DNA from 2 places in the Exiguobacterium sp. s11 genome. Region 1 is predicted to be linked to the other one. Evidence: a T-box and tRNA genes for the amino acid it is inferred to sense, from the RefSeq annotation. Region 1 holds a T-box; the other holds one or more tRNA genes.
The links. A T-box is a leader RNA that pairs with one kind of tRNA and senses whether it is charged. The one in region 1 lies ahead of alaS (alanine--tRNA ligase), so its partner is inferred to be a tRNA-Ala.

Region 1 (6,048 bases):
GAAAAAGAGAGAAAGAAGGTGGAGTGATGGAGCACCCCCATCAAGTCGTCGGGCGCGTCAAACGTGTGCTCTTTTCTTCTGAAGAAGAAGCACACTCCATTGTATTGGTCGCCGTCAAAGAAAAGAACTTTGAACTGAAAGAAACCGAGCTCGTCATCACGGGTACTGGGGTTGGGATCGAACTCGGAGGAACGTATCAAGCATTCGGTCGTCTCGTCGATCATCCTCGATTCGGAAAACAACTGAAGGCGGAACTGATTCGGCGATCGGTTCCGATGACAAAACATGCGACGATCCGCTTCTTGACGAATGGTTCGTTCACCGGCATTGGTCCGAAGACAGCGAAAAATATCGTCGATGCTCTCGGAGAAGAGGCAGTGGATCTCATTTTGAAAGATGAACGGGTACTGAATCAGGTGCCTGGGTTAAAACAAAAACAAGCTGACATCATCTTGAGTCGACTCGCCACGTTATACGGTGTCGATCAGTTGATGCTGTTCTTAGCACCATTTGATGTTACGCCGAAGCTAGCGGCAAAGATTTATGCTGCTTACGAAGGGGACGCCATGGCGCGAATACGAGAGAATCCATATTCCTTGATGTATGAAGTGAATGGGATTGGTTTTAAGACAGCCGATCATATCGCATCACATCTTGGACTCGTCGGATTACACCCGGAGCGCGTCGCTGCTTCGATCATGCACATATTGGAACAAGAAGCAGGAGAGGGACATGCCTTTGCGACGGTCGACTCACTATTGCAGCGAGCACCCCGTTTGCTTGGTGAGGACCCGGGGGAACGGCTAGAACAAGCGATTGAACTATTGCTTGCTGAAGATAAGGTCAAGCTCGAAGAAGGCTGTCTGTATTTACCGACAATCTTTTATGCTGAAGTCCGAGCGGCGAAGGAACTCGCGCGGGTCATGGCGAACGGTGCCGAACAGGAAGTCGATGTCGCGACGATCCTTGAAGCAATCGGGCACCTCGAAGAACAGTTTGGCATGGAATATGCGGCGCAACAGCGAGAAGCGATCGAGTTAGCGGTCAAAGCGCCGCTGATGGTTCTGACCGGTGGACCCGGTACCGGTAAGACGACCGTCATCAAGGGAATTTTACATGCCCTGCAAGAAATTCATGATTGGCCGCTTGAGAAAAGTCGTGTCAAGACGGGAGATGTTTATCCGTACGTCCTTGTTGCACCGACCGGACGCGCCGCTAAACGTTTGTCGGAAGCGACGGACGTCCCAGCGATGACGATTCATCGTCTGTTGAAGTATGACGGAACGAATTTCCAATTAAATGAAGATCAGCCGATTACAGGGAAAGTACTGATCATCGATGAGTCGTCGATGATTGATATCTACTTGTTATCGAGTCTGCTCCGTGCTGTGCCGAACGGTATGAAAATCTTGTTCGTCGGTGACCGGGATCAGTTACCATCCGTTGGTCCTGGGCAAGTGCTGGCAGACTTGATGGATACGCAAGGGATTCCCGTCGTTCGTTTGAACGTCGTCCATCGCCAAGCGGAAGATTCTTCGATTTTACGACTCGCGCACGATTTGAAGAACCGGACGACGTCAGCTGATTTGTTATCACCACTTGCGGATCGTCGCTTTTACACCGCGTCTCCGCAAGAGACGTTACGTGGCATCTCAGCCTTCGCGGAAAAAGCACTTGCAAAAGGGTATTCGAAATTCGATGTTCAGGTTCTGGCACCGACTTACCGTGGTCAGGTCGGAATCGACGAACTGAATGTCGCCTTGCAACGCGTCTACAATCCGGAGGAACCGAAAAAACGCGAAGTCAAACAAGGCACTCGGATTTACCGGACCGGGGATAAGATTCTTCAGCTCGTCAATAATGCGGAAGAGAACGTCTATAACGGAGATATCGGCGAAATCGTCAATATCTTCTTCGCCAAAGAGAACGTCGACAAGGTGGATAAGATCATCGCCCGCTTCGACCAGACGGAAGTCGAGTACAACCGGAGTGACTGGGATCAATTCACGCATGCCTACGCGATTACGATCCACAAGGCACAAGGGTCCGAGTTTCCGATCGTCTTGATGCCGGTCTATTTCACGGGGGCATTCAAGCATTCCCGAAACTTGATTTATACGGCGGTCACCCGTGCGAAGTCGAGTTTATTATTGTTCGGCGACCCACGAGCGTTTCATAAAGCGTCGCAAGAAGAGGAGCCGCGGCGCCGAACACGATTGATTGAACGACTCGGTGGGGTGACAAAGACTTGACGGATGCTGTGTGATAGGTAATAATCACGATAGATGAATGGACGTAACACGTTGATGGAAGATAAGTAAAAGGAAAACTCGAGTCCAGAGAGAAGTGAGTCTGCTGCAATCACTTTCTCGAGTCCCTTTGAAGCTCCTTCCGGAGTCGGGTGTAAACACCTGCGGGTCATCCCCGTTATCAGATGTTCGAGGTAGGCAATGGATTGCTTACGAACGAGGGTGGTACCACGGAAGCGATGCTTTCGTCCCTTTTCAGGGATGAAGGCATCGCTTTTTTTGCGTCCAAATAAAACCAATGGGGGTAACTGTTCATGAAAGCTCTAAAACCATTAACGGGTGCACAAATCCGTCAGATGTATCTTGATTTCTTCCAAAGCAAAGGGCATGCGATCGAACCGAGTGCTTCACTCGTACCGGTCGAGGATCCATCGCTCTTGTGGATCAACTCAGGGGTTGCGACACTCAAGAAATATTTCGATGGTCGTGTCATTCCTGATAATCCACGTATCGTCAACGCACAAAAATCAATCCGGACGAATGATATCGAAAACGTCGGGAAAACAGCACGTCACCATACGTTCTTCGAGATGCTCGGAAACTTCTCTGTCGGTGATTACTTCCGTGAAGATGCAATCAAATGGGGCTGGGAACTCTTGACGAGTGATGACTGGTACGGTCTTGACCCGGAACGTCTCTCGGTCACGATTCACCCGGAAGATGACGCAGCGCGTCAAATCTGGCTTGAACTCGGTGTACCGGCTGAGCGGATCATTCCACTTGAAGATAACTTCTGGGAAATCGGTGAAGGTCCATCTGGTCCGAACACGGAAATCTTCTTCGACCGTGGACCTGCTTTTGGAGACGATCCGAACGATTCAGAACTCTACCCAGGTGGCGAAAACGAACGCTATCTCGAGATCTGGAATATCGTTTTCAGTCAGTATAACCACGATGGACACGGCAACTACACGGAACTTCCGCGTAAAAACATCGATACAGGAATGGGACTCGAACGGATGGCATGTGTCATGCAGGACGTGCCGACGAACTTCGATACGGATCTGTTCATGCCGATCATTCACAAAACAGAAGAGATCAGCGGTAAAATCTACCGTGATGATTCGAAACTCGATGTAGCATTCAAAGTCATCGCAGACCACATCCGTACCGTATCATTCGCAATTGGTGATGGTGCGCTTCCTTCGAATGAAGGACGCGGATATGTCCTTCGTCGTTTACTGCGCCGTGCGGTGCGTTATGCGAAGATGCTTGGAATCGAGCGTCCGTTCATGTATGAACTCGTCGATACGGTCGGGAATGTCATGGTTGACTTCTACCCACAAGTTCCAGAAAAAGCAGACTTCATCAAACGTGTCATCAAAAACGAAGAAGAACGTTTCCATGAGACACTTCATGACGGTCTTGCAATCTTGAACACAGTCGCTCAGACGTCTAAGGCGAACGGTGAGCATGTTATCAGTGGCGAAGATGCGTTCCGTCTGTATGACACGTATGGTTTCCCACTCGAATTGACAGTCGAGTATGCGGAAGATCATCAGATGTCTGTTGATGAAGAAGGCTTCAAACTAGCGATGGATGCACAACGTCAGCGTGCACGTGCAGCGCGTGAAGAGAGTGGTTCGATGCAACAGCAATCGGAAGTCCTCTCGACGCTAAAAGATAAAAGTACGTTCGTCGGCTATACCGACCTTAAGGCGGATGCGAAAATCATCGCATTGTTGCATGATGGAGAACGAGTCACAGAAGTCGCTGCTGGTGAAGAAGCACAAGTCATTCTTGACATCACACCGTTCTACGCTGAAAGTGGTGGTGAAGTCGCGGATACAGGAACAATCGAAGGCAAAGACTTCGTTCTTGATGTCAAAGATGTTCAAAAAGCACCAAACGGTCAAAACTTGCATACGGTCATCGTTCGTACAGGGATCGCAACGGAAGCTGCAGACGTCGTTGCAACAGTCGAAGCAGCAGAGCGTAAAGCCGTCACGAAAAACCATACGGCAACACACTTGCTTCATAAAGCATTGAAAGATACGCTCGGAACACACGTCAACCAAGCAGGATCACTCGTTTCTCCAGATCGTCTTCGTTTCGACTTCTCACACTTCGGTGCAGTGACACAAGAAGAGTTGACGAAGATTGAACAAGACGTCAACCAAGCAATCTGGGCATCACTACCGGTTGATATCGAAGAGATGAACATCGCTGATGCAAAAGCAAAAGGCGCGATGGCATTGTTCGGTGAGAAATACGGTGAAACGGTCCGTGTCGTCTCAGCAGGCACGTACTCGATCGAGTTGTGTGGCGGTATCCACGTCGGGAACACAGCAGAAATCGGCTTGTTCAAGATCGTTTCAGAGTCCGGGATCGGTGCAGGTACACGCCGAATCGAGGCGGTAACGGGTGCAGGCGCGTATCGTGTCATGAATCAGCACTTGGAAACACTCGAACAAGCAGCAGCTGTCTTGAAGACGAAGACGACAGAAGTTCCTGTTCGCATCGAAGCACTGCAACAACAGCTCCGTGAGACGGAACGGGCGAATGAATCGTTGCAAGCAAAACTTGCGAACATCGAAGCTGCTTCATTGAAGGACGATGTTGAGGAAATCAACGGTGTGCGTGTGCTTGCGAAACGCGTCGACGTCTCAGATATGGATGCTCTTCGCGGTATGATGGACGAGTTGAAGAGCTCGCTCGGATCAGCAATCATCGTTCTCGGAAGTGCGCAAGGTGAGAAAGTCAATCTCGTCGCAAGCGTCTCAAAAGATTTAATCGACCAAGGCTATCATGCTGGTAAATTGATCAAGGAAGTCGCAACACGCTGCGGTGGTGGCGGTGGCGGTCGCCCTGACATGGCTCAAGCTGGTGGAAAAGATGCGTCGAAATTAGAAGAAGCACTCGCGTACGCTTCACAATACGTGCAATCACTGGCATAATAGAAACGTAGTGTATATGAAAGAGGTGATGAACGTGAGTCAGATGGATCAAACGATGAAATTCAACTTTCCGGAAGACGATAACAAAGCAGCGACACGTGATGTGTTGTTGACTGTCTATCATGCTTTAGAAGAAAAAGGATATCATCCGATCAACCAAATCGTCGGCTATCTCCTTTCAGGAGATCCTGCTTACATTCCTCGTCATAATGACGCACGTAACTTAATTCGTAAGATTGAACGCGACGAATTGCTCGAAGAACTCGTGAAATCTTATTTGGCGGAGAGTGGAAATTCAAAATGAAACGTGCAATGGGACTAGATGTCGGTTCGAAGACGATCGGGGTAGCGGTCAGTGACTTGATGGGCTGGACGGCGCAAGGCGTCGAGACGGTCAAGTGGACGGAACCGGATTACCCAGAAGCCTTCAAACGGCTCGATGTCATCATGAAGACATACAATGTCGAAATCCTAGTCATTGGTCTTCCGAAAAACATGAACGGTTCCATCGGTCCCCGCGCAGAAGCAAGTGAAGCTTTTGCGAAGGAAATCGAACAGCATACCGGGCTTGAAGTCGTCTTCATGGATGAACGGTTGACGACGATGCAAGCAGAACGGATGCTGATCGATGCCGATGTCAGCCGTAAAAAGCGTAAACAAGTCATCGATAAGATGGCTGCCGTCATGATCCTGCAATCGTACTTGGATCGGACGAACCGATGAAGGGGGAGAAACCGATGGCTGAAGAAAAACGTCAGTATCTCTTTCCAGATGAAGAGGGCGGCGAACATCTTTTCGAAGAATGGTACCGTTACTCGAGTGAACGTACAGGAAAAACCTAT
Region 2 (6,048 bases), 710 kb from region 1:
TGAAGGTATGACGGTATACCGCATTATCATTCATATCAAATCGAATCTCATCATAATTATCTTGAAGAACGATTTTAAGAGATGCTGTCTTTGTTTTTGCTGATACTGTTTTTGGTGCTGTCACTTTTAAAGTCGGCAATGTCGAATCTAGAATGACTTGACGACTAAATACCAAGCGATTTCCTTTTCCATCATAAGCTTCGACTTTAAACGATTTGACGCCATCTTTCGTATAGGTCACATCATGGCTGAACACATACTGCTGTTTTGCTGCATCAAAACGAAGCTGGACGGCTTTTCCGTTAATTTTGAATGATTTGATCCCTGACTCATCGGATACGTGACCCGCGATAGTAACCACTTTAGATGTCGACAGACCGAGTGCGACCGGTGTATCGATTTGGACGGTTGGTACCGCCTTGTCGATGCCTGTCGTGTTCACCGATTTCGTCACGGTATTTCCTGCATAATCCTTGACAACGAAATCAATCTTCGCTGACTTCGAGAGACCTTTGAGTTCATGTGCTTTTTCTGTCGGCGCAAGCGGCTGTTTGAGGACACTTGTTCCATCGACGAGAATGTCATACGACGCTACACCTGTTCCTTGATCGCCTGCTGTCCAAGAAAGTGTTTCTTTTGCAGTATCCCATTGAACCGTTGCTGCTGGTTTTTTCGTATCGATATAGACTGGGAAGAGATTCGACTGCCACTTCGCATTCGGATAATCGATGACTGATTTGACTTGGTAATAGTAAAGACCGTCTTTTACTTGTTTTCCATTGACTGTTCCATCCCAAGCCGCACTTGTGACTGGTGTGAATTTATCTCCCTTGCCGCTATCATAATAGTTCTTCACGACGTCTGTTTGTAGATCTAATTTACGGAGCGTTGCTTTATTACGGTCAAGAATCGAATACTCGACTTTTCTTGCGTTACGCAGGAACGAGAGCACTGGGAACGCCTCGTCAACGCTACCATCGTTGTTCGGTGAGAACGCAACCTTGTTTTCAACGACTTTTCCCGCCGTGTTCGTGCCGAGGAACTCGAAATCATCTTTTACTTCTGTCGCTAATCCAGTTAATCCGTAGAATGTCTTCTCTTCGTCATAACGCGGTGCATCGACGATCGGTGCCTGATCCCACTTTCCTTTGAATCCGACGTACGGCACTGTCAATTCCGGATTTTTACTCTTCGTATCGATTAAACGAACGAAACCTTCAACGAAGTAGCCATTTTCAAAGACTTGCTCAAGTGGAAGACCGTTTGCCCAATCGACTGTATCTTTCAAATCGACCGATACACTTACTTTCGTTGAGCTCTTCGGATTGATGGAGACAGAACTTGCTTTTTTCGAACCGACTGCGAATGAGATTGGGAACGTTCCTTTATTCGGATCGACCGCATCCACTGAGTTTTTCTTATAAATATTGTTGGCTTCCAGGAAGTTCGTTCCTTCTGCACCGAGATCCGATTGTACCGTTCCGGCTAATTGATATGTCACTTTTTCGCTACTATAGTTTTTCAAATCGAGCGTGAATGTAAATTTTTCGCCGACCTCTTTGAGTGCAGCCTTTCCTTCACCCGATTTCGTTTCCGTAACGACGACTGGTGTTTTCATCGCAGCACGTAGATCCATTAAACCAGCACCTTCACGACGTGGTGAATAGAAGCTACCAGTTTTCGCTTCAGCATTATACTGCCCTTTATCAAGCTGTGGACGTGACGTGTTCATGAGGATATTCTTCGCGAGTTTAACGCGTGTCGCACCATCGACTTTGAAATCCTTCGCGATTCGTTGCATGACAAGTGCCGTTCCTCCGGCGACGTGTGGTGCTGCCATCGATGTTCCACTCATGACGCCATATTCGTTATCATTGAGCGTCGAGTAGATTTTTCCACCCGGTGCCGTGATTTCAGGTTTGAAATCAAGATTTGGTGTGACACCCCATGACGTGAAATCAGACATCTCGCCCGCTACTGGGTTATCTGCTGAGACCGCTTTTCCATCGAACGTGACAGCAATTGCTTTTCCTGCTTTCGCTTTTTCTTCAAGATCATTCCCATCCGCGATGCTGAGCGTCACCATCGGAATCGTCGGATTGTTAAGTGCCATGCTGACATAATCCCCATGATCGACTCGTCCACGAACGATGACACCGGCTGCTCCTTGTTTCTCAGCTTCTGCTTGAATCATACCGTAATTGAAACTGCCGTTACGCACAACAAAGACAACTTTTCCTTTGACATCTTTTCCTTGATAGTTCGATGCTTGACCATCGCCGACATAAATGACGTCTTGCTTCTCCTTGTTGAATACCTTAATCGGATTCGGCGAGTCCTGTTTTTGGTACGCCAAATACCCAGCATCTTGTCCGTCAATCGTCAGTGCCATACCTTCAAGCGTTAATTTCGTATTCTCTAGCGATGCGACTTGTAGCGCTTGGCTGATCAACCCTGGAGATCCTACAACACCGATGTCAGGATTCGCTGTATACGGATTGCCTGCACCATGTCCTGTGAATGCCGAGTTTCCAGCAGAGATCGCACATAAGATCCCGTTGTTCATCGCGTTGACGATTGCCCGTTGCTCTGGATCATCTGCGTTGACGAATGATGCTGTCGAACCGAGACTCATGTTGATGACATCCGCTCCGAGGGCGATCGCATCATCAATCGCTTTGATGTAGATATCACTGAATGTCGATGGCATGCCTGGATCATTTCCGAATACTTTCATCGCGAGGAGTTGTGTTTCCGGTGCGACCCCTTTGATACCACCGTTCGCTTCGTCTCCATTAGCACCGACCGTACCCGCTACGTGCATTCCGTGCATCGATGCACCTGCACCTAAATCACGGATTTCGCTATCGTGATCAGCGTAGTTATAGCCGTATGGGACTTTTTCCGTGAAATACTTCCCTTTTAGTCCTTTTGATTCTTTGGCGCTTTCAACCTTTGAAGAAGTCAAATCAATCTTCGTCTCTGGGCTCAACACCATATCTTTATGCGACGGATCAATCCCCGTATCGATAACCGCTACAATTGTCCCTTCCCCTTTGAAGCCGTAGTCCTGCCATGTTTCTTTTGCATTAACCATATCTTTGCTATATAACATATCTGGTTTTGCACCTTTATCGGCTTTCGGTCGCGCGTATTCATGGGCGATATGTACGCTCTTGACTCCGTCGAGTTGTTTGATGTCTTCGATGTCGCCGAACTTGACTTCACCACTGAATCCGTTAATGACGGTCGTGAAGCTTTCCTTATATGTAACGGGAATCGATTTTTTAGCGATCGATGACTTGACTGATTTTTGGACACTTACGAGGCGATCCTTAATCGACTCTTTTTCGGCATTGCTCAATGTGCTATACCGCTTGTTTTGTGCCTGCGCAATTTGAATCGCCGGCTTCTGCTCCATCTCGATGACGACACGGACCTTGTCAGACTGCTTATACACCTTCTCCTGTCCTGTTTTCTTAAGTGAGAGGGCGTGCGGCTTTTGACCGCTTGCCTTATCTTGCGAGGACAGTGCTCCTTGAGCACTGACCAAGTTGGAAGATGTCATCAAGACAGCTGCCAAGAGTGCGATTTCCTTCTTCATACTTCTTTTCCCCTTTTCTAAAAAACTATAATGATGTTACCAACAAAACAGTTAAACGAAAATTCTGTATATTTAGTTTAATGAAATAGATGGAAATAAACAATTCAGTTCTGTCTGTTTTATATAATTATTTGTTTTTATTGACACTTTATATTGCATTTCCATATTTTGAAAACAACAAAAAAGCTCTTGAATGCTCAAGAGTTTGAAGTGTACGAATATGGTGGAGACTATCGGGATCGAACCGACGACCTTTTGGCTGCCAGCCAAACGCTCTCCCAGCTGAGCTAAGCCCCCATGAATTAACTTTAGTATACGCATCGCTAACTGCTTTATCAATATAAAAATAACGCTTTCATAAAAAAGAATCCCTTCCAAAATTATCGGAAGGAATTCACGATTCATTTATTCAATTCACGCATCAAATCCGCCTGTCGTTCAAGCTCTGCCTGTTGCTCGAGGATCAAGACCTTTTTGTACGTCCGCGCAGAAATCAAGATGCTGATTTCATAGAGAACGAACAATGGGACCGAGATCATCAAGTGTGACGTCACGTCCGGCGGTGCGATCAATGCCGCAACGACGAACAGCGCAAAGTACGCATATTTCCGATTCTTTCGCATGAAAATTGGCGTCACGAGACCAAGACGTGTCAGAAACATCGTCACGACCGGCAATTGGAAAAGAAGACCGAACGGAATCGTTAATCGGATTAAGAAACTGAAGTAGTTCTCAACTCCGATGACTTGTTCGATTCCGAGTTCCTTCCCTAGTTCAGTCGAAACTTTTAATAAGAAAGGTAACAACCAAAAGTATGAGAAGGCTACACCAGCCAAAAATAGAAAGAAGATGACCGGAATATACGTCAATGTCGCTTTTTGCTCCTTATCATACAGACCAGGGCGGACGAATGCCCAGAGTTGATACATCCAGAACGGCGATGCCAGCACGATTGCGATGATGAACGCAAGATTCAAATACAACATTAAAGGATCTGCGACGTTGAAGGCATTCAAACCGATACCGAGCTCTTTTAAGTCCGCTTGCAAGAAGCGAACGAGCGGTCGGACGAGCGGAAATGCAACAGCGAACAGGACGACGACGATGATAAGCGACCAGACGATCCGTTTACGCAGTTCGTCCAGATGCGACGTCACGCTTTGTTCTTGATCAATCGCCATGATTCAATCACTTCTCTTTCGGTTCATCCTTTTTATCGTCGTCCATGATACCGTTCGTTGCGCTCTTGAACTCTTTCAATGTCTGACCCGCAGCACGACCAAGTTCAGGTAACTTCTTCGGTCCGAAGATGATTAATGCGACGACACCGATTAGTGCTAAGCTACCTGGTCCGATGAATGCTATAGTTGATGGGATAAGGTTTTCCATTATGATTTCACTCCTTCAGCTGATTGCGAATAATGCTTCATGAAATAAACTAATGACTGCAACTCGATCGATAAATCGATGTGATGGACCCGGACGCTCGCTGGCACGTTCAACCGCGCGGGCGTAAAGTTCAGGATGCCAGTCACACCATACTCGACTAACTCATCCGCTACTGACTGCGCGAACTGGGATGGAACCGTCAAGATGGCAACATCGACCTGATTCGCTTCGATTTGTTCTTTCATGTCCGAAACATGATAGATTGGAACGTCATGCGTCGTTGTTCCGACCTTCTCTTCGTCCGCATCAAACGCAACGACTATCCGAGTACTATTATTCTTTAAAAAGTTATAATTTGCAAACGCTGTTCCGAGATGACCGACCCCGATTAAGGCAACATTCGTCACCTCATCTTGATTCAAGGTTTTGCGGAAAAACGTTAAGAGATGTTGAACGTTATATCCATACCCCTTCTTCCCTAATGCCCCAAAGTAGGAAAAATCGCGACGAATCGTTGCTGAATCAACCTTCACCGCCTCGCTTAACTCAGCAGAAGAGACGCGGAGCTTGCCTGAATTGTATAAACTTTGGATGAAGCGATAATATAGCGGCAACCGTTTTGCTGTCGCTTGTGGAATTTTTGTGTCTGGTCCATTCATCCTGCAGTTCCCCCTTCGGCCACATCCATCGTGGCACCCAAATCTTTGCAAAAAGCTTTCTACTCTCCTTGATTGTAAACCACTTCACATAGAGTCACAAATAATATATTCCGCAGGACCTCGCGCTTTTGTTCGTGATAGACTAAAGGGTGGAAGGATGGATGGAAATGATACTCTTACAAGTCAACCAACTCTCGAAATCATTCGGCGTTGAGCCGATTTTAGAAAATATCAAATTGGAAGTACAAGAGCGTGACCGGATTGCGCTCGTCGGACGAAATGGTGCCGGTAAATCGACCTTGCTCAAAATCATCGCTGGCGAACTCAGTCATGACTTGGGCGACATCATGAAAGGCAAGGATGTCAAAATCGGTTATCTCGCGCAAGACAGTGGTC

Region 2: it encodes a tRNA-Ala, which carries the amino acid that the T-box ahead of alaS (alanine--tRNA ligase) is inferred to sense. The anticodon was not compared.

The regions. Positions count from the first base shown of each region.
Region 1 is NZ_JACSNF010000001.1:727,644-733,691, reverse strand. It holds gene recD2 (SF1B family DNA helicase RecD2) at 27-2,252, shown strand; T-box leader at 2,295-2,505, shown strand; gene alaS (alanine--tRNA ligase) at 2,564-5,206, shown strand; gene KNQ12_RS04115 (IreB family regulatory phosphoprotein) at 5,241-5,510, shown strand; gene ruvX (Holliday junction resolvase RuvX) at 5,507-5,929, shown strand; gene KNQ12_RS04105 (DUF1292 domain-containing protein) at 5,944-6,048, shown strand, end outside.
Region 2 is NZ_JACSNF010000001.1:1,438,780-1,444,827, forward strand. It holds gene KNQ12_RS07530 (S8 family serine peptidase) at 1-3,604, opposite strand, end outside; tRNA gene KNQ12_RS07535 (tRNA-Ala) at 3,826-3,901, opposite strand; gene tatC (twin-arginine translocase subunit TatC) at 4,006-4,785, opposite strand; gene KNQ12_RS07545 (twin-arginine translocase TatA/TatE family subunit) at 4,793-4,993, opposite strand; gene KNQ12_RS07550 (redox-sensing transcriptional repressor Rex) at 4,993-5,652, opposite strand; gene KNQ12_RS07555 (ATP-binding cassette domain-containing protein) at 5,820-6,048, shown strand, end outside.